Regions from separate parts of the Streptomyces chromofuscus genome, predicted to be linked through region 2. Evidence: riboswitches for the same ligand, from Rfam matches in the RefSeq annotation. Region 2 holds a riboswitch; the other holds the start of a gene.
The links. A riboswitch is a leader RNA that binds a small molecule or an ion and turns the genes downstream of it on or off. The one in region 2 is predicted to bind glycine.
Positions count from the first base shown of each region.

Region 1: linked by a shared signal. The riboswitch ahead of gcvT (glycine cleavage system aminomethyltransferase GcvT) and the one ahead of gcvP (aminomethyl-transferring glycine dehydrogenase) in region 2 are both predicted to bind glycine.

Region 1 is NZ_CP063374.1:5,730,983-5,739,856, forward strand. Features, by position in the region: gene IPT68_RS25940 (L-serine ammonia-lyase) at 1-1,202, opposite strand, end outside; gene glyA (serine hydroxymethyltransferase) at 1,268-2,530, opposite strand; gene gcvH (glycine cleavage system protein GcvH) at 2,545-2,922, opposite strand; gene gcvT (glycine cleavage system aminomethyltransferase GcvT) at 3,032-4,150, opposite strand; glycine riboswitch at 4,185-4,302, opposite strand; glycine riboswitch at 4,303-4,402, opposite strand; gene IPT68_RS25960 (AAA family ATPase) at 4,658-5,326, shown strand; gene IPT68_RS25965 (enhanced serine sensitivity protein SseB) at 5,993-6,772, shown strand; gene IPT68_RS25970 (enhanced serine sensitivity protein SseB C-terminal domain-containing protein) at 6,930-7,721, shown strand; gene IPT68_RS25975 (ABC transporter substrate-binding protein) at 8,513-8,874, shown strand, end outside.
Region 2 is NZ_CP063374.1:1,316,276-1,325,149, forward strand. Features, by position in the region: gene modA (molybdate ABC transporter substrate-binding protein) at 1-770, shown strand, start outside; gene IPT68_RS05935 (ABC transporter permease) at 767-1,600, shown strand; gene IPT68_RS05940 (ABC transporter ATP-binding protein) at 1,704-2,783, shown strand; gene gcvP (aminomethyl-transferring glycine dehydrogenase) at 2,908-5,793, opposite strand; glycine riboswitch at 5,969-6,064, opposite strand; gene IPT68_RS05950 (PRC-barrel domain-containing protein) at 6,179-6,550, shown strand; partial or broken gene IPT68_RS05955 (DNA polymerase IV) at 6,472-7,910, opposite strand; gene IPT68_RS05960 (MerR family transcriptional regulator) at 7,975-8,658, opposite strand.

The DNA.
Region 1 (8,874 bases), 4.4 Mb from region 2:
GCGGCCATGCCGTTGCGCTCGATGCAGGGGATCTGGACCAGGCCGCCCACGGGATCGCAGGTGAGGCCCAGGTTGTGCTCCATGCCGATCTCGGCCGCGTTCTCGACCTGCTCGGGGCTGCCGCCGAGCACCTCGGCGAGGGCGCCCGCGGCCATCGAGCAGGCGGAGCCGACCTCGCCCTGGCAGCCGACCTCGGCGCCGGAGATGGAGGCGTTCTCCTTGAACAGCATGCCGATCGCGCCGGCGGCGAGCAGGAAGCGGACCACGCCGTCCTCGTCGGCGCCCGGCACGAAGTTGATGTAGTAGTGCAGGACCGCCGGGATGATGCCCGCCGCGCCGTTGGTGGGCGCGGTGACGACCCGGCCGCCGGCCGCGTTCTCCTCGTTCACCGCCATCGCGTAGAGCGTGATCCACTCCATGGCGAGGGCCTTCGGGTCCCCCTCGGAGCGCAGCTTGCGCGCGGTGTTGGCGGCGCGCCGGCGCACCTTCAGCCCGCCGGGCAGGATGCCCTCGCGGGTCATGCCGCGCCGCACGCAGGCCTGCATCACCTGCCAGATGTCCAGCAGGCCGGTGCGGATCTCCTCCTCGGTGCGCCAGGCGCGCTCGTTCTCCAGCATCAGCGAGGAGATCGACAGCCCCGTCTCCTTCGTCAGGCGCAGCAGCTCGTCGCCCGTGCGGAAGGGGTACTTCAGGACCGTGTCGTCCAGCTTGATGCGGTCCGCGCCGACCGCGTCCTCGTCGACGACGAACCCGCCGCCCACCGAGTAGTACGTCTTGGACAGCAGCTCCGTCCCGGAGGCGTCGTACGCCCACAGGGTCATGCCGTTGGCGTGGTACGGGAGTGCCTTGCGGCGGTGCAGTTTCAGGTCCGCGTCGAAGTCGAAGGCGATCTCGTGCTCGCCGAGGAGGCTCAGCCGGCCGACGGCCTTGATCGCCTCGACCCGTTCGTCGGCCGTCTCCACGTCCACCGTGCGCGGCGAGTCGCCCTCCAGGCCGAGCAGCACCGCCTTGGGGGTGCCGTGCCCGTGTCCGGTCGCGCCCAGGGAGCCGTACAGCTCGACGCGCAGCGAGGCCACGGAGCCCAGCAGCTCCTCGCCGCTCAGGCGGCGGGCGAACATCCGGGCCGCGCGCATCGGGCCGACCGTGTGGGAGCTGGACGGGCCGATGCCGATCGAGAACAGGTCGAAGACCGAGATGGCCACGCTGACTCCTTGGGACGGGGGTGGTGCGGTGGGCTCCACGCCGGTGTGGAGCCCACGGTCGGTCACTACTTGGTGAGGCCGGGGTAGAGCGGGTGCTTGTCGGCGAGCGCCTTGACCCGTGCCGTGAGCGCCTCCGCGTCGTACGACGGCTTCAGCGCCTGCGCGATCACGTCCGCGACCTCGGCGAAGTCCTCGGCCGTGAAGCCGCGGGTGGCCAGGGCCGGGGTGCCGATCCGCAGACCGGACGTCACCATCGGCGGACGCGGGTCGTTCGGGATCGCGTTGCGGTTGACGGTGATGCCGATCTCGTGGAGCCGGTCCTCGGCCTGCTGGCCGTCGAGCTCGGAGTTGCGCAGGTCGACCAGGACCAGGTGGACGTCGGTGCCGCCGGAGAGCACGTCCACGCCCACGGCCTTGACGTCGTCCTGCACGAGCCGCTCGGCGAGCACGCGCGCGCCTTCCAGGGTACGGCGCTGCCGCTCCTGGAAGTCCTCCGAGGCGGCGACCTTGAAGGCGACCGCCTTCGCGGCGATCACGTGCTCCAGCGGGCCGCCCTGCTGACCGGGGAAGACCGCCGAGTTGATCTTCTTGGCGAGTTCGGCCGTGGACAGGATCACACCGCCGCGCGGGCCGCCCAGCGTCTTGTGGGTCGTGGTGGTGACGACATGGGCGTGCGGCACCGGGTTGGGGTGCAGGCCCGCGGCGACCAGACCGGCGAAGTGCGCCATGTCGACCATGAGGTACGCGCCGACCTCGTCGGCGATCCGGCGGAACGCCGCGAAGTCCAGCTGCCGCGGGTAGGCGGACCAGCCGGCGACGATCAGCTTCGGCCTGGCCTCCTTGGCGAGCCGCTCGACCTCGTGCATGTCGACGCGGCCGTCCTCGCCGACGTGGTAGGCGACCACGTCGTAGAGCTTGCCGGAGAAGTTGATCTTCATGCCGTGGGTCAGGTGCCCGCCGTGCGCCAGGTTCAGGCCCATGATCGTGTCGCCGGGCTTGAGCAGCGCGAACATCGCCGCCGCGTTGGCCTGGGCACCCGAGTGCGGCTGCACGTTGGCGTGCTCGGCGCCGAACAGCTCCTTGACGCGGTCGATCGCGATCTGCTCGACCACGTCGACGTGCTCGCAGCCGCCGTAGTAGCGGCGGCCGGGGTAGCCCTCGGCGTACTTGTTGGTCAGGACCGAGCCCTGCGCCTCCATGACCGCCACGGGGGCGAAGTTCTCCGAGGCGATCATCTCGAGCGTGGACTGCTGGCGGTGCAGCTCGGCGTCGACGGCCGCCGCGACGGCCGGGTCGAGCTCGTGCAGGGGGGTGTTGAGGACGGACATCTCGCTACGACTCCTCAGCCGGCGGTGTGGGCGGCGTACTCGTCGGCGGAGAGCAGCTCGGCCGGCTCCTCCGCGATGCGCACCTTGAACAGCCAGCCGCCCTCGAAGGGGGCGGAGTTCACCAGGGACGGGTCGTTCACCACGTCCTCGTTGATCTCGGTGACCTCACCGGTGACCGGGGAGTAGAGGTCGCTGACCGACTTGGTCGACTCCAGCTCGCCGCAGGTCTCGCCCGCGGTCACCTGGGAGCCCACCTCGGGGAGCTGGGCGTAGACGACGTCACCGAGGGCGTTCGCGGCGAACTCGGTGATGCCGACCGTCGAGACGCCGTCCTCGGCGGCCGACAGCCACTCGTGCTCCTTGCTGTAGCGCAGCTGCTGGGGGTTGCTCATGGCCTGAATTCTCCTGTACGCGCGGGAGTGCTGGTGAATGGGGGACTGCTGGTACTGCCTGTGAGCAGGCGAAACGTGTGCCGGGTCACGGAGGGCCCGAGCCCAGTGTCTACTTCTGGCGCTTGTAGAACGGCAGCGCCACGACCTCGTACGGCTCGTGGGTGCCCCGGATGTCCACGCCGACGCCCGGCGTGCCCGGCGCCGCGTGCGCGGCGTCGACGTACGCCATCGCGATGGGCTTGCCCAGCGTGGGGGAGGGGGCGCCGGAGGTGACCTCGCCGATCACCTCGCCGCCGGCGACCACGGCGTACCCGGCGCGCGGGACGCGGCGGCCCTCGGCGACCAGGCCGACGAGGACGCGCGGCGGGCTGGCCTCCGCGCGGGCGGCGGCCTCGGCGAGGGCCTCGCGGCCGACGAAGTCGCCCTCCTTGTCGAACTTCACCACCCGGCCGAGCCCCGCGTCGAAGGGGGTGAGGGAGGTGGACAGCTCATGCCCGTACAGCGGCATGCCCGCCTCCAGGCGCAGGGTGTCCCGGCAGGACAGGCCGCACGGGACGAGGCCGGCGCCCGCGCCCGCCTCGGTCAGCGCCTCCCACAACGCCACGGCGTGCTCCGGCTGCACGAACAGCTCGAAGCCGTCCTCGCCGGTGTACCCGGTGCGGGCGATCAGCGCCGGGACGCCCGCGACGGTGCCGGGCAGGCCGGCGTAGTACTTCAGTCCGTCGAGGTCGGCGTCGGTCAGCTGCTTGAGGATGCCGGGGGACTCGGGGCCCTGCACGGCGATCAGCGCGTAGGCGTCCCGGTCGTCGCGCACGGCGGCGTCGAAGCCCTCCGCGCGCTCCGTCAGGGCGTCCAGGACCGTCTGCGCGTTGCTCGCGTTGGCGACGACCATGTACTCGGTCTCGGCGAGCCGGTAGACGATCAGGTCGTCGAGGATGCCGCCGTCCGCCCGGCAGATCATGGTGTAGCGGGCGCGGCCCACGCCGACGGAGGCGATGTTGCCGACGAGCGCGTGATTGAGGAGCCGGGCCGCCTGCGGGCCGGTGACCGTGATCTCACCCATGTGCGACAGGTCGAACAGCCCGGCCTTCGTGCGCACCGCCAGGTGCTCGTCGCGCTCGGAGCCGTAGCGCAGGGGCATGTCCCAGCCGGCGAAGTCGGTCATGGTCGCGCCCAGCGAACGATGCAGGGCATCGAGCGCGGTGCGACGGGGTGCGGTGCTGCTCATCGGTCGTTCTCCCAAGGCATGACGGCGAGGTCGTTCCTCCCCATCTGTCATCGGAACCTGAGAGGTTCGCCATGACCACCCCTGACGGACGGTGACCAGGACTTGCACCTTGGGTGGAGCCACTGCGGCAGCAGCCCGCTTTTCAGATGTGCCTCGCCCGCGCGGTAACGGGGCCTGAGAGATTCAAGGGAGGGACTTGCTCCTTCGGCGTCCCAGTCACGACGTGCCTGGGAACTCTCCCGCGCGGATTCAAGCGGCCGGTATGCAGTTGGCGCGCTCATCATTGCACGCATCACCGCGGGGCGGCAGGGGGATCTTTCACGGGGGACCTGCCACAGGGGGTGCACATGCCCACAGGAGGACACACAGCGTCCACAGGCGGGCACAGTGTGCTGTAGCAGGCCTGTTGCGGGAAGCGGACGGAAACGCGAGACGCCGCGTATTACGTTCTCTTTACACTCGACGGGGACGGGAACTCGTGAACCGCCCCAGGGGAGGACGATCACGGTGAACAGGACCACGGCCTACGCGACCACCGCGGGCCTCGCACTGCCCGAGCAGCCGACCGCCCCGGCCCGGGAGGCGGGCGCCGCGCTGCCGTCCCCCGTGGTCCGCGACCTGCGCGAGCGCGCGGGCCGCAGCCCGCACGCCCTGCTCTTCGGCCCCCGCGACCTCGTCGTGATCACCGGCCTGCCGGGCAGCGGCAAGTCCACCCTGATGCGGCGGGCGGTCCGCGGCCGGCGCATCGACTCCCAGGACACCCGCGACCGCTGGGACGGCCGTACGCCGCCCTGGCTGCCGTACGCGGTGTACCGCCCCCTCGTGCGCCTCGCGCACTACGCCGGCCTGCGCCGCGCCGTGCGTACCGGCGAGGGCGTCGTCGTCCACGACTGCGGTACGCAGGCCTGGGTGCGCGCCTGGCTGGCCCGCGAGGCCCGCCGCCGCGGCGGCACCCTGCACCTGCTGCTGCTCGACGTCACCGCCGAGCAGGCCCTGGCCGGCCAGCGCGAACGCGGCCGCGGCGTCTCGCGGTACGCGTTCCTGCGCCACCGCCGCGCCGCCGGCCGCCTGCTGCGGCGCACCGAACGCGGCGCCCTGCCGCGCGGCTGCGGCGCCGCGATCCTGCTCGACCGCGCGGCGGCCGACACGCTGACCCGCGTCGGCTTCACGGGCTGACCCCCACCGGACCGCGCGGTGGTGGCCTGCATGCTGGGCCGATGGGGTGTCACGGGCTGACAATCACCTGACCGCGCGGCGGGAGCACGCCGGGTCGCGTCGGCTTCACGGGCTGACCCCCACCGGACCGCGCGGTGGTGGCCTGCATGCTGGGCCGATGGGGTGTCACGGGCTGGCCATCACCTGACCGCGCGGCGGGAGCACGCCGGGTCGCGTCGGCTTCACGGGCTGACCCCCACCGGACCGCGCGGTGGTGGCCTGCATGCTGGGCCGATGGGGTGTCACGGGCTGACAATCACCTGACCGCGCGGCGGGAGCACGCCGGGTCGCATCGGCTTCACGGGCTGACCCCCACCCGAGCGCGCGGCGGTGGGGGCACACCGGGCCGGACCGGCCAGAGGTCCGACGCCTGCTCGACGGCGCGGCGGTGGGTACGCCGGGCGGTATCGGCCTCACGGGCGCCCACTGTCCGACACTCCGCCGCGTGCGGCCCCGCACCGGTCCGGCTTCACGGCCCGAGTCCGAGGCGGGGGTGGTCCGGCGCCGGTACGGTCCACCGGCTGCGGCCACGCCCGGTGCCCCGTGCCGGATCGTTGTGTGGGGCGACGCGGCGGGCGGGTTAGCCTTTTCAGCCGATGGCACTGGTACGGAGCAGGCGGTAGGCAGATGGACTTCCCGGAGGACATTCCGGCGCAGGCGCACCCGCATCCGCACGGCGGATGGCCCGGCAACGAGCTGGAGGAGGTGCTGTCGGCCTCCCTCGGTGTCCCGTCGGCCGGCGGCCGGATCGTCGAGGTGCTCGGCCGCAGCTTCGTGTGGGTGCCGCTGCCCAACGGCGGCGGCCCCCACAGCGGCCCCCTCGACCTGCCGAGCATGGAGATCGACGGCCAGGCCTACGTCCCGGTCTTCAGCTCCGAGGAACAGTTCCGCCAGGTCGTCGGCGCCCACATGTCGTACACCATCGCCCCCGCTGTCGAGTTCGCCCGCGGCCTGCCCCCGCAGGCGGGCATCGCGGTGAACCCCGGCGGCGTCGTCGGCATCCCGCTCCCCCCGGCCGCGGTCGCCGAACTCGGCCGCGCCGGCCGCACCCCCCTCGACGGCCCCGCGAGCGGTGGCCGGGTCCGCCTCTTCCAGCCCGACTGGCAGGACGACCCGGTGGACTTCCTCACGGCGGCGTCCGCGGAGTTCGAGTCGATCGGCGTCGTGACCACGGCCCGCCGCTGCCTGGCGGCGATCGAGACGGCCGACCCGGTGATGTTCGTGGGCGTCGAACTCTCCCAGTGGGAAGGGGACCTGCGCGCCGCACCCCTGGACGCCCTGGGCCGCGCCCTGGGCAGCACTCCCGTGCGATGGCCGGTCAACCTGGTCCTGATGGACGTGGCCCAGGACCCGGTGGTCACCTGGATGCGGGAGCGGGTGCGCCCCTTCTACCAGCGGAGCCGGTGAAACACCTCCGCGGACGGCGGACCCGGGGGCGCGGGGAGCCGCGCGACCAGCAACGGACGACCCGCGCTCGCCGAAACGAGACAGTCCCCGAGTCGGTGGGCGCCCTTAAGCTAGGGTCACGGCTCGAAAAGGGCGTTGCACGAAGGGGCGGTAAACAGTGAGCGCGAGCGGCACGGGCACGGCCGCGGCCGGCCAGGTCGAGCACATGCTGCGCCAGGTGACGCCGGGGCGCCACGACGCCTACGAGGCACTCCTGCGCGCCCTCGCGACCCCCCACTCCGGCCAGGTCTGGATGCTGCTGTGGCACGGTCAGGCCGGCAGCCCCGACGCCCAGTACGGGAACATGGAGGTCGACGGCTACGGCTACGCCCCCTGCGTCACCTCGGCCCAGGAGCTGTCGGCCAGCGGCTGGAACCGCTCGTACGAGGTGGTCGACGGCCTGGACGTGGCCCGCACCCTCTACCCCGACCACTACGGGATCTGGCTGAACCCGCACGCCCCCGGCGGCGGCGTCGGCATCCCCTGGCTGGATCTGCGCCGCATCGCCACCGGCCTCGACCGCCAGCCCGCCGGCCCCCTGCGGCTGTCGGAACCCGCCATCCAGATCCCGCAGTTCTACGCCCTGCTGTCGCAGAACGCCCACCGCACCCCGGCCGTCCGCTCGCTGCGCCGCGCCTGGGTCCAGCCCGCGCTCGGCGCGCCGTACCTCGCCATCGGCCTCGACGTGTACGACACCTCCCCGCCCGCCGTGGACTCGGTGCGAGCGATGATGCAGCAGTCGATCGGCGCGGTCCCGGACGGACTGCCGGTGTCGACGGTCGCGATGTCCGACGAGTACGACCCGGTCGCGATGTGGCTGCGCGCCAACGCCCGCCCCTTCTACGACCGAGAGGCCCACGCGGGCCCGTCCCAGGCCGCCCGCGGGTACGGGTATCCACCGTCCAACTGAGCACTGGCCTCTTCTGGACCGCTCCATCATCAACCGCGGCGTCGGCAGATGCAGAATTCCATGTCCTTGAGTGGGCCACGGGTCGGTACCTGGAGTTGTCGCGCTCTGTGCGGATGTTGAACCGCTGGTACGCGGCCTTGGGAGTCGTGCAGCCGTAGTGCTTGCCCTTGGCTTCCCCGACCTTGGCGGAGTTGTACTTGCCGGTCGTCCCCGCGGGGGCTGTCCCTGGACCGCGACCATCATGCCGGTCAGGAGGGCCGCAGCAGCCCATGTCGCGCCCGCATTGCGCTTCCACTCTTCTTGCATGCTGGTTCCCGTGTCTCCGGGAGCGCCAGGGTTTTTCGGCGCCCAACAGTTGATCCGTGCAGTGCGTCGAGTGAGACGTGACCAGCGGATGGATGTCGGGATTGCGGTGGGATACGGGATCTGACCGAACTTGATCGGTCGATGTGGCCACGTAGAGGCGGGGGGGGGGAGCGAAAGGGCCGGCCGCGCGCCGTCAGTGTGCCCGGACGTTCGGGTCGACAGTCTCCGTCCCCCTCCACGGGCCGTCGATTCGACCCGTCGGCCACGGGTAAGGGACCCTAACAGGCCCTATGTGCAACTCCCGGCTGTGTGCGGCAAGTTCATCGCGCCTACCCTTGATGTACCGGTAGCTTCCCATTTATCGAGTGTTCAGATCTCAGGTAGGTATCACCGCTATGCGGACTGTTCTCGGGCGCCGGTCCCGTCTGTAGTGTTCAGGCGGTCAACATTGCATTCCCCTCAGCGGAACCCGGAGTGGCCGACCTATGCGCATACTCAGATCCCGCGCCGCCAGGGCGATCACGGCCGCGTTGGCGGTCGGTCTGATCGCCACCGGCTGTGCCAGTGAGCGAGACAAGGAAGACTCGAAGGGGGAGAAGGACACCTTCGTGTTCGGCGCCCCCGGCGACCCGAGCTCGCTGGACCCTGCGCTCGCGAGCGACGGCGAGACCTTCCGGGTCACCCGCCAGGCCTTCGAGGCGCTGCTCGAGCACGAGTCGGGCGGCAGCAAGCTCGTCGGCGGCCTCGCCGAGACCTGGGAGAGCAACGACGCGGGCACCGTGTGGACCTTCAACCTCCGCAAGGGCGTGAAGTTCCACGACGGTGAAGCGTTCAACGCCGCGGCCGT
Region 2 (8,874 bases):
CCGCCCTGCTGCTCGCCCTGAGCGCCTGCGCCTCCTCGTCCGACACGAACGCCACCGCGAAGTCGGGTTCCTCCGCCGCGGCCCCCGCGAACCCCTCCGGCACGGTCACCGTCTTCGCCGCCGCCTCCCTCGAGGAGGGCTTCACGAAGCTGGGCGAGCGGTTCGAGCAGCGGCACCCGGGGACGAAGGTCACCTTCAGCTTCGGTGGCAGCGACTCGCTGGCCGCGAGCATCACGGGCGGCGCCCCGGCGGACGTCTTCGCGTCGGCCAGCCCCAAGACGATGAAGGTCGTCACCGACGCCGGCGGCACGTCCGGCACCCCCGCCACCTTCGTCCGCAACCAGCTGGAGATCGCCACCCTGCCGGGCAACCCCGACAACATCTCCTCCCTCAAGGACCTCACCCAGTCCGGTCTGAAGGTCGTCCTGTGCGACGAGTCCGTGCCGTGCGGCGCCGCCGCCAGGAAGGCACTGGACGCCGGCAAGCTCAAGCTCACGCCGGTCTCCTACGAGCAGGACGTCAAGAGCGCCCTGACGAAGGTCGAGCTGAAGGAGGCCGACGCCGCCGTCGTCTACAAGACCGACGTGCGGGCGGCCGGTGACAAGGTGGAGGGCGTGGACTTCCCCGAGTCGGCCGACGCCGTCAACGACTACCCGATCGCCCTGCTCGAGGACGCGCCCAACGCCGAGGCGGCGCAGGCCTTCATCGACCTGGTGAAGTCGGCCGACGGCCAGAAGGTGCTGACCGAGGCCGGGTTCCTCGAGCCATGAGGAAGTCCGCCGCCACCCTGGAGGGCGGTCGCACCCGCACGGGACCGCGTCCGCGGACGGTACCGCTCGCCCTGCTCCTGCCCGCCCTGCTGGGCCTGGCGTTCCTGCTGCTCCCGCTCGTCGCCCTCCTCATCCGCACACCGTGGAGCACCCTGCCCGGACAGCTCACCAGCCCCGGCGTCTGGCAGGCCCTGCGGCTCTCCCTGGTCTGCGCCACGATGGCGACCGCGCTGAGCCTGGTCATCGGCGTCCCGCTGGCCTGGCTGTTGGCCCGCACGGACTTCCCCGGCCGCGGCCTGGTCCGGGCCCTGGTGACCCTGCCGCTGGTCCTGCCGCCGGTGGTCGGCGGCGTGGCCCTCCTCCTCGCGCTCGGCCGCAACGGCGTGGTCGGGCAGTGGCTCGACGCGTGGTTCGGGATCACCCTGCCGTTCACGACGGCGGGCGTGGTGATCGCGGAGACGTTCGTGGCGATGCCGTTCCTCGTCATCAGCGTCGAGGGCACCCTGCGCGCCGCCGACCCCCGCTACGAGGAGGCGGCCACGACCCTGGGCGCCTCCCGCTTCACGGCGTTCCGCCGCGTCACCCTGCCCCTGATCGCCCCCGGCATCGCGGCGGGCTCGGTCCTGGCCTGGGCCCGCGCCCTCGGCGAGTTCGGCGCGACGATCACCTTCGCCGGCAACTTCCCCGGCCGCACCCAGACCATGCCCCTTGCGGTCTACCTGGCCCTCCAGAACGACCCGGCGGCGGCGATCGCCCTCAGCCTGGTCCTCCTCACGGTCTCCATCGCCGTACTCGCAGCCCTCAAGGACCGCTGGATCACGCCCTCATGAACGCCCCCTCCGCCGCCGCAGCCGCCATGGCCGCGGGCGGTCCCGCCGCACACTTGGCCTGGGAACACCCACCCCGCACACCCACCGCCAGGACACCCACGCCATGACCGACGTCGACGACACGACACCCACCCGCCCCCGCACGGAGGGCCTGCACGCCCACCTGGTCGTCGACCACCCCCCCTTCCGGCTGGACATCACGCTCACCGCCACGCCCGGCGAAGTGGTGGCCCTCCTGGGTCCCAACGGCGCGGGCAAGACCACCGCCCTGCGCGCCCTGGCCGGCCTGACTCCCCTCACCGCCGGCGACCTCCACCTGGACGGCACCGACCTGCACGACACACCCCCCGAGTCCCGCCCGATCGGCGTCGTCTTCCAGGACTACCTCCTCTTCCCCCACCTCACGGCCCTGGACAACGTCGCCTTCGGCCCCCGCTGTCACGGCGCCACCAAGCCACAGGCCCGCGCCGAGGCAGCCGCATGGCTGGCCCGCATGGGCCTGACCGCCCACGCCTCCGCGAGACCCCGGCATCTCTCCGGCGGCCAGGCTCAACGCGTCGCCCTCGCCCGCGCCCTGGCCACCCGGCCCCGGCTGCTCCTCCTGGACGAACCGCTCGCCGCCCTCGACGCCCGCACCCGTCTGGAGGTGCGCGCCCAACTCCGACGCCACCTCGCCGACTTCGAGGCGGTGGCCGTACTCGTCACCCACGACCCGCTGGACGCCATGGTCCTGGCCGACCGCCTGATCGTCGTCGAACACGGCAGCGTCGTCCAGGAGGGCACCCCCTCCGAGATCGCTCGCCGCCCCCGCACCGACTACGTGGCCCAGCTGGTCGGCCTCAACCTCTACAAGGGCACCGCCGAGGGCCACACGGTCCACCTGGAAGCCGGCCCCGCGCTCACCACGACCGAGGACCTGAAGGGCGCCGTCTTCGTCGCCTTCCCCCCGAGCGCGGTGACCCTCTACCGCGACCGCCCCACCGCCTCCAGCGCCCGCAACCTCTGGCGCTGCGAGGTCGCCGGCCTGGAGACCCACGGCGACCAGATCCGCGCCGCCCTCACCGGCGAACTCCCCCTCACCGCCGACCTCACCACGGTCGCCGCCGCGGAACTCGACCTGCACCCCGGCGCCTTGGTCTGGGCCGCGGTCAAGGCCACCCAGACACACGCCTACCCCGCCTGAAACGCGACGAGGGCTCCCTCAACGGGAGCCCTCGTTCACGTGCCTGGACCCGCGCCGACGCGCCGGCCGGCCTCAGCCCTCGTCAGGGGCCGGCCTGCCGCGGCCGTCGTCGGCCCGCGCCGCCTCAGTCCTCGTACGCGTCCAACGGCGGGCAGGAACACACCAGGTTCCGGTCACCGAACGCCTGGTCGATGCGCCGCACCGGCGGCCAGTACTTGTCGGCCACCGACACCCCGCCCGGGAAGACGGCCTCGTCACGCGAGTACGCGTGCTCCCACGCGCCACCCAGCGCGGCGGCGGTGTGCGGAGCGTTCCGCAGCGGGTTGTCGTCGGCCGGCCACTCGCCCGCCCCGACCTTCTCGATCTCCGCCCGAATCGCGATCATCGCGTCGCAGAACCGGTCGAGTTCGGTCAGGTCCTCGGACTCGGTCGGCTCGATCATCAGCGTCCCGGCCACCGGGAACGACATCGTCGGCGCGTGGAACCCGTAGTCGATCAGCCGCTTGGCCACGTCGTCGACGCTCACGCCCGTCGCCTTGGTCAACGGCCGCAGATCGATGATGCACTCGTGCGCGACCAGCCCGCCCGGACCGGTGTACAGCACCGGGTAGTGCGGCTCCAGCCGCTTGGCGATGTAGTTGGCGCTCAGCACGGCCACCTGCGTGGCCCGCTTCAGCCCTTCGCCGCCCATGAGCCGCACGTAGGCCCAGGAGATCGGCAGAATGCCCGCCGACCCCCACGGCGCGGCCGAGATCGGCCCCACCCCGGTCTCCGGCCCGGCCTCGGGCTGCAGGGGGTGGTTCGGCAGGTACGGCGCCAGGTGCGACCGTACGGCCACCGGGCCGACGCCCGGCCCACCGCCGCCGTGCGGGATGCAGAACGTCTTGTGCAGGTTGAGGTGGGAGACGTCGCCCCCGAAGTGACCCGGCTTCGCCAGCCCCACCAGCGCGTTGAGGTTGGCCCCGTCGACGTACACCTGCCCGCCGGCGTCGTGCACCTGGGCGCAGATGTCGGCGACGTGCTCCTCGAACACACCGTGCGTGGACGGGTAGGTGATCATCAGCACCGACAGCTCGTCGCGGTACTGCTCGATCTTCGCCCGCAGGTCCTCGACGTCGATCTCGCCGTCCTCGGCGGTCTTCACGACGAGGACCTTCATCCCGGCCATGACGGCGCTCGCGGCGTTCGTGCCGTGCGCCGACGACGGGATCAGACACACGGTCCGCTGCTCGTCGCCGTTGGCCCGGTGGTACCCGCGCACGGCGAGCAGTCCGGCCAGCTCGCCCTGCGAGCCCGCGTTGGGCTGCAACGACACCTTGTCGTACCCGGTGACCTCGGCGAGACGGTCCTCCAGCTCACGAATGAGCGTCAGGTATCCCTGGGCCTGCTCGGCGGGCGCGAACGGATGCATCTGCCCGAACTCCGGCCAGGTGACCGGCTCCATCTCCGTGGTCGCGTTGAGCTTCATGGTGCAGGAGCCCAGCGGGATCATGCCGCGGTCGAGCGCGTAGTCGCGGTCGGCTAGCCGGCGCAGGTAGCGCAGCATCGCGGTCTCGGAGCGGTGCTGGTGGAAGACCGGGTGGGTCAGGTAGTCGTCGGTGCGCAGCAGCCCGCCCGGCAGCGCGTCCTCCGCGACGCCGTCCAGCGCCTCGATGTCCCCCGCGACGCCGAACGCGGCCCACACGGCGGCCAGTTCGGCCCGCGTGGTGGTTTCGTCGCAGGCCATGGAGACGTGGTCGGCGTCCACGAGCCGCAGGTTGACACCGTTCTCGCGCGCGGCGGCGACGACCTCGGCCGCACGCCCCGGCACTCGCGTGGTGACGGTGTCGAAGTAGGCGCCGTCGACGATCTCGACGCCGCCGACCCGGAGGCCCGCGGCGAGGATCGCGGCGTACCGGTGCGTGCGCCGCGCGATGCCCTTCAGGCCCTCGGGCCCGTGGTACACCGCGTACATCCCGGCCATCACCGCCAGCAGCACCTGCGCGGTGCAGATGTTGCTGGTCGCCTTCTCGCGCCGGATGTGCTGCTCACGCGTCTGCAGTGCGAGCCGGTAGGCCTTGTTCCCGTCGGCGTCGACGGACACGCCCACGAGCCGCCCGGGCAGGCTGCGCGCGAACTTCTCCTGGACCGCCATGTAACCGGCGTGCGGCCCGCCGAAGCCCATCGGCACACCGAACCGCTGCGTCGTGCCGACCGCGATGTCGGCGCCCAGCTCACCCGGCGACTTCAGCAGCGTCAGCGCCAGCAGGTCGGCGGCGACGGTGACGAGCGCGCCCAGCTCGTGCGCCTGGTCGATGACCGGCTTGATGTCGCGCACGGTGCCGGAGGCGCCCGGGTACTGAATCAGCACGCCGTTGATCTCACGCTCGGCGACGTCGGCCGGGATGCCCTCGCTGAGGTCGGCGACGACGACCTCGACGCCGGTCGGCTCGGCGCGGGTCTCGATCACGGCGATGGTCTGCGGCAGCGCGTCCGCGTCGACCAGGAACAGGCCCTTCTTGTTCTTGCCCATGCGCCGGGACAGCGCCATCGCCTCGGCCGCGGCCGTGCCCTCGTCCAGCAGGGAGGCGCCGGAGGTCGGCAGGCCCGTGAGGTCGGCGACCACGGTCTGGAAGTTCAGCAGCGCCTCCAGGCGGCCCTGCGAGATCTCCGGCTGGTACGGGGTGTACGCCGTGTACCAGGCCGGGTTCTCCATGACGTTGCGCAGGACGACGGGCGGGGTGATCGTCCCGTAGTAGCCGAGGCCGATCATGGACCCCAGGACCTGGTTGCGGTCGGCGAGGGAGCGCAGCTCGCGCAGCACCTCGGCCTCGGTGCGGGCGCCCGGCAGGTCCAGGGCGTCGGCGTTCTTGATCACATCCGGTACCGCGGCGGCGGTGAGCTCGTCGAGCGAGCCGTAGCCGACCTGCGCGAGCATCTTGGCCCGCGCCTCCTGGTCGGGCCCGATGTGGCGCTGCTCGAAGGGGATGCCCGCTTCGAGTTCGGAGAGCGGAATGCGATGGGCGGTCATTGCGGAGGCCTCCTGGTCTGACGCGACCTTCGAGGGACACCACGGCACGGGTGCCCCGACGGCCTCCCCCTCTGTCATCTCAACCTGAGAGCTTCACCGGCCGCCCGAGGGACGTCCGGCTTGCACCGTCGGTGAGAGCGGGAGCCGTGACACCCGCTCTGCTTTCCAGAGTGACCTCGTCCGTGCGGTACGTGGGCCTGAGAGATTCCGGGGAGGATTTGCTCCTTCGGCGCCTCCGGTGATGTCCGGAGGACTCTCCCGCACGGGGTCAGCAGCCGTTTGTCAGACTACCAGCGAGGTCAACGCCCGGACCTTCGAGTGGCCGCCTTCCGCATTGTGCTCTTTCGTAGTGCTTACGGATGAGGTGCTAGCCAGTGGAGGGCCCGTGCAGACCGACATCGATCCGCGCAACCTGATCGGCCGCAAGGCATTCGACCGCCACGGCACCAAGATCGGCACCATCGACGAGGTCTACCTCGACGACGCGACGGGTGTCCCGGAGTGGGCCGCCATACGGACGGGCCTGTTCAGCAGGGACGCCTTCGTGCCACTGGAGCCCAGCGAGCTGATCGACGGCAGTCTGCACGTCCCCTTCGACCGCGCCCTGATCAAGGACGCCCCCGACTTCGGCGTGGGCCGGCATCTCTCCCCCGAGCAGGAACTCCAGCTCTACCACCACTACGGCCTCGACGTGGCCGCTCCTCCGGCGCTCCCGGACCGCGAGTTCGGCAAGCTGGCCGGCTCGGAGGAGACGTGACCTGCACGGCTCAGCCCTGCGGCTCGGGTCTTCGCGCAACCAGCGGCAGCGGCTCCGCCGGCTCCAGCGCGGGATCGTCGATCCGGAAGGTCCGTACCCGCCCGGGCTCCGAGTCGGGCGTCTCGAACCGCACGGTCACCCTGCCCAGCCCGCTGCCCTGCACCCACCCGTGCCCGTACTCGGCGTGCCGCACGTCGTGCCCGGCAGCCCACCGCCGCTCGACGGGCTCGGCCTCCTCCGTCTCCGCCTCCTCAGCGATGTCGTCCTCGCCTCCCTCGGCCCGCTCCCCCGCCGCCTGAGCGAAGAGATCTTCCTGCGTGTAGTCGGCCAGCCCGGTCACCCCCACCCCGAGCAGCCGCACACCCCCTGTCGTGTCCACGGACTCCAGCAGCCGTGCCGCAGCCTCCCGCACCACCGCCGGATCGTCCGTCGGCCCGCGCAGCGTCTCGGAACGGGTCAGCGTCGAGAAGTCGTACCGCCGTACCTTCAGGACGATCGTCCGCCCCGACAGCCCGGCCCCGCGCAGCCGGCGCACGCACCGGTCGGCAAGCCGCTGCACCTCCAGCCCGACCCGGACCCGGTCGTGGATGTCCACGTCGTAGGTGTCCTCGACCGACACGGACTTCGCCTCCCGTTCGGCGACCACCGGCCGGTCGTCGCGGGCCAGCGCCATGGCGTACAGCGCGTGCCCGTGCGCCTTGCCCAGCAGCCGGACGAGCTCGTCCTCGCCCGCCTCGGCGATCTCGTCGACCGTGGTGATCCCGGCCCGCCGCAGATGATCGCCGGTCGCCGGACCCACCCCCGGCAGGGTCCGCACCGGCATCGGCCCGAGCAGCGCCCGCTCGGTGCCCGGCTCGATCAGCACCAGACCGTCCGGTTTGGCCTGCTCGGAGGCGATCTTCGCGAGCATCTTGGAGGCGGCGAGGCCCACGGACCCGGTGAGGCCGGTGCCGGCCCGGATGTCGGCCCGCAGCTTGATCCCCGCCAGCCGTGCGGACTGCCGGTCCCAGGCGGTCCCCCCGGCCTCCAGGTCCACGAACGCCTCGTCCAGGCTCAACGGCTCCACCAGCGGCGACAGCGCCCGGAGCAGGCCCATGACCTGCTCGCTGATCGTCCGGTAGAAGCCGAAGCGCGGCACCAGATACGCGGCGTTCGGCGCGAGCCGGCGCGCCTGGGCCATCGGCATCGCCGAATGCACCCCGAACACCCGCGCCTCGTACGAGCAGGTCGCCACCACCCCGCGCGGCCCGAGCCCGCCCACGATCACGGCTTTGCCGCGCAGGCTCGGCTTGGACGCCTGCTCCACCGAGGCGAAGAAGGCATCCATGTCGAGATGCAGGATCGTGGGCGCGGTTCTCACATGTCCGATGCTGCCTCACGCCACTGACAGTGCCCCGCAGCCGCCGGCAGCCGCGCGCAGGGCCTCAGACGGCCCGGTTGCGCCGCCGCGCCAGCTCGTCCGCCGGATTGTGGCCGACGAGCGTCTCCCCGGTGTCGATGCGCTCGCCGTGCAGCTGCGACAGGGCGCTCTCGACGTCCCGCCACACCACGCCGACGGCGATCCCGAAGACGCCCTGACCTCCCTGGAGCAGTGCGTGGACCTCGTCGGGCGAGGTGCACTCGTAGACCGTGGCGCCGTCGCTCATGAGCGTCATCCGCTCCAGGTCCCGAAAGCCGCGCTCCCGCAGGTGCTGGACGGCGGTGCGGATGTTCTGCAGCGACACCCCGGTGTCGAGGAACCGCTTGACGATCTTCAGAACGACGACATCACGAAAGCTGTACAGGCGCTGTGTCCCGGAGCCGTGGGCGGGCCGCACGCTCGGTTCGACGAGGCCGGTGCGGGCCCAGTAGTCCAGTTGCCGATAGGTGATGCCGGCGGCCGCGCAGGCCGTCGGACCGCGGTAGCCGATCTCCTCGGACGCCATGGGCGCCGCCCCTCCGCCGCCGAAAACGGCCGTCGGTCGCTGCGCAGCGTGATCAGTCACCCTGCCGTGCGGGGCGTACCCCCCACTCGGGCGGAGCCGAGAGCTCTGGGGAGGGTACGGACCGCTCTCCCCAAAACTGCGTCCGGGGGCACCCCCAGCCGTACCGTCGCCGCTGCTTCTCACGCCGACCTCCGTCCTTGACCTGCCTTCTCGACGGTAGGCAGTCACCGAGGGTGCGTCAACGATCGCCACACTCGGCACGCCGAGTGATAATCACCCTAAGAGTGGTTTCCCGCACCCCACCGCGGGGAAAGGCTAGCCGAATGCTCTGATGGGAAGCCGCAGGACGCTCTCACTCGCCACTGGCACGTGCCGGGCCGCGAGCCGCCGCCCGGCACA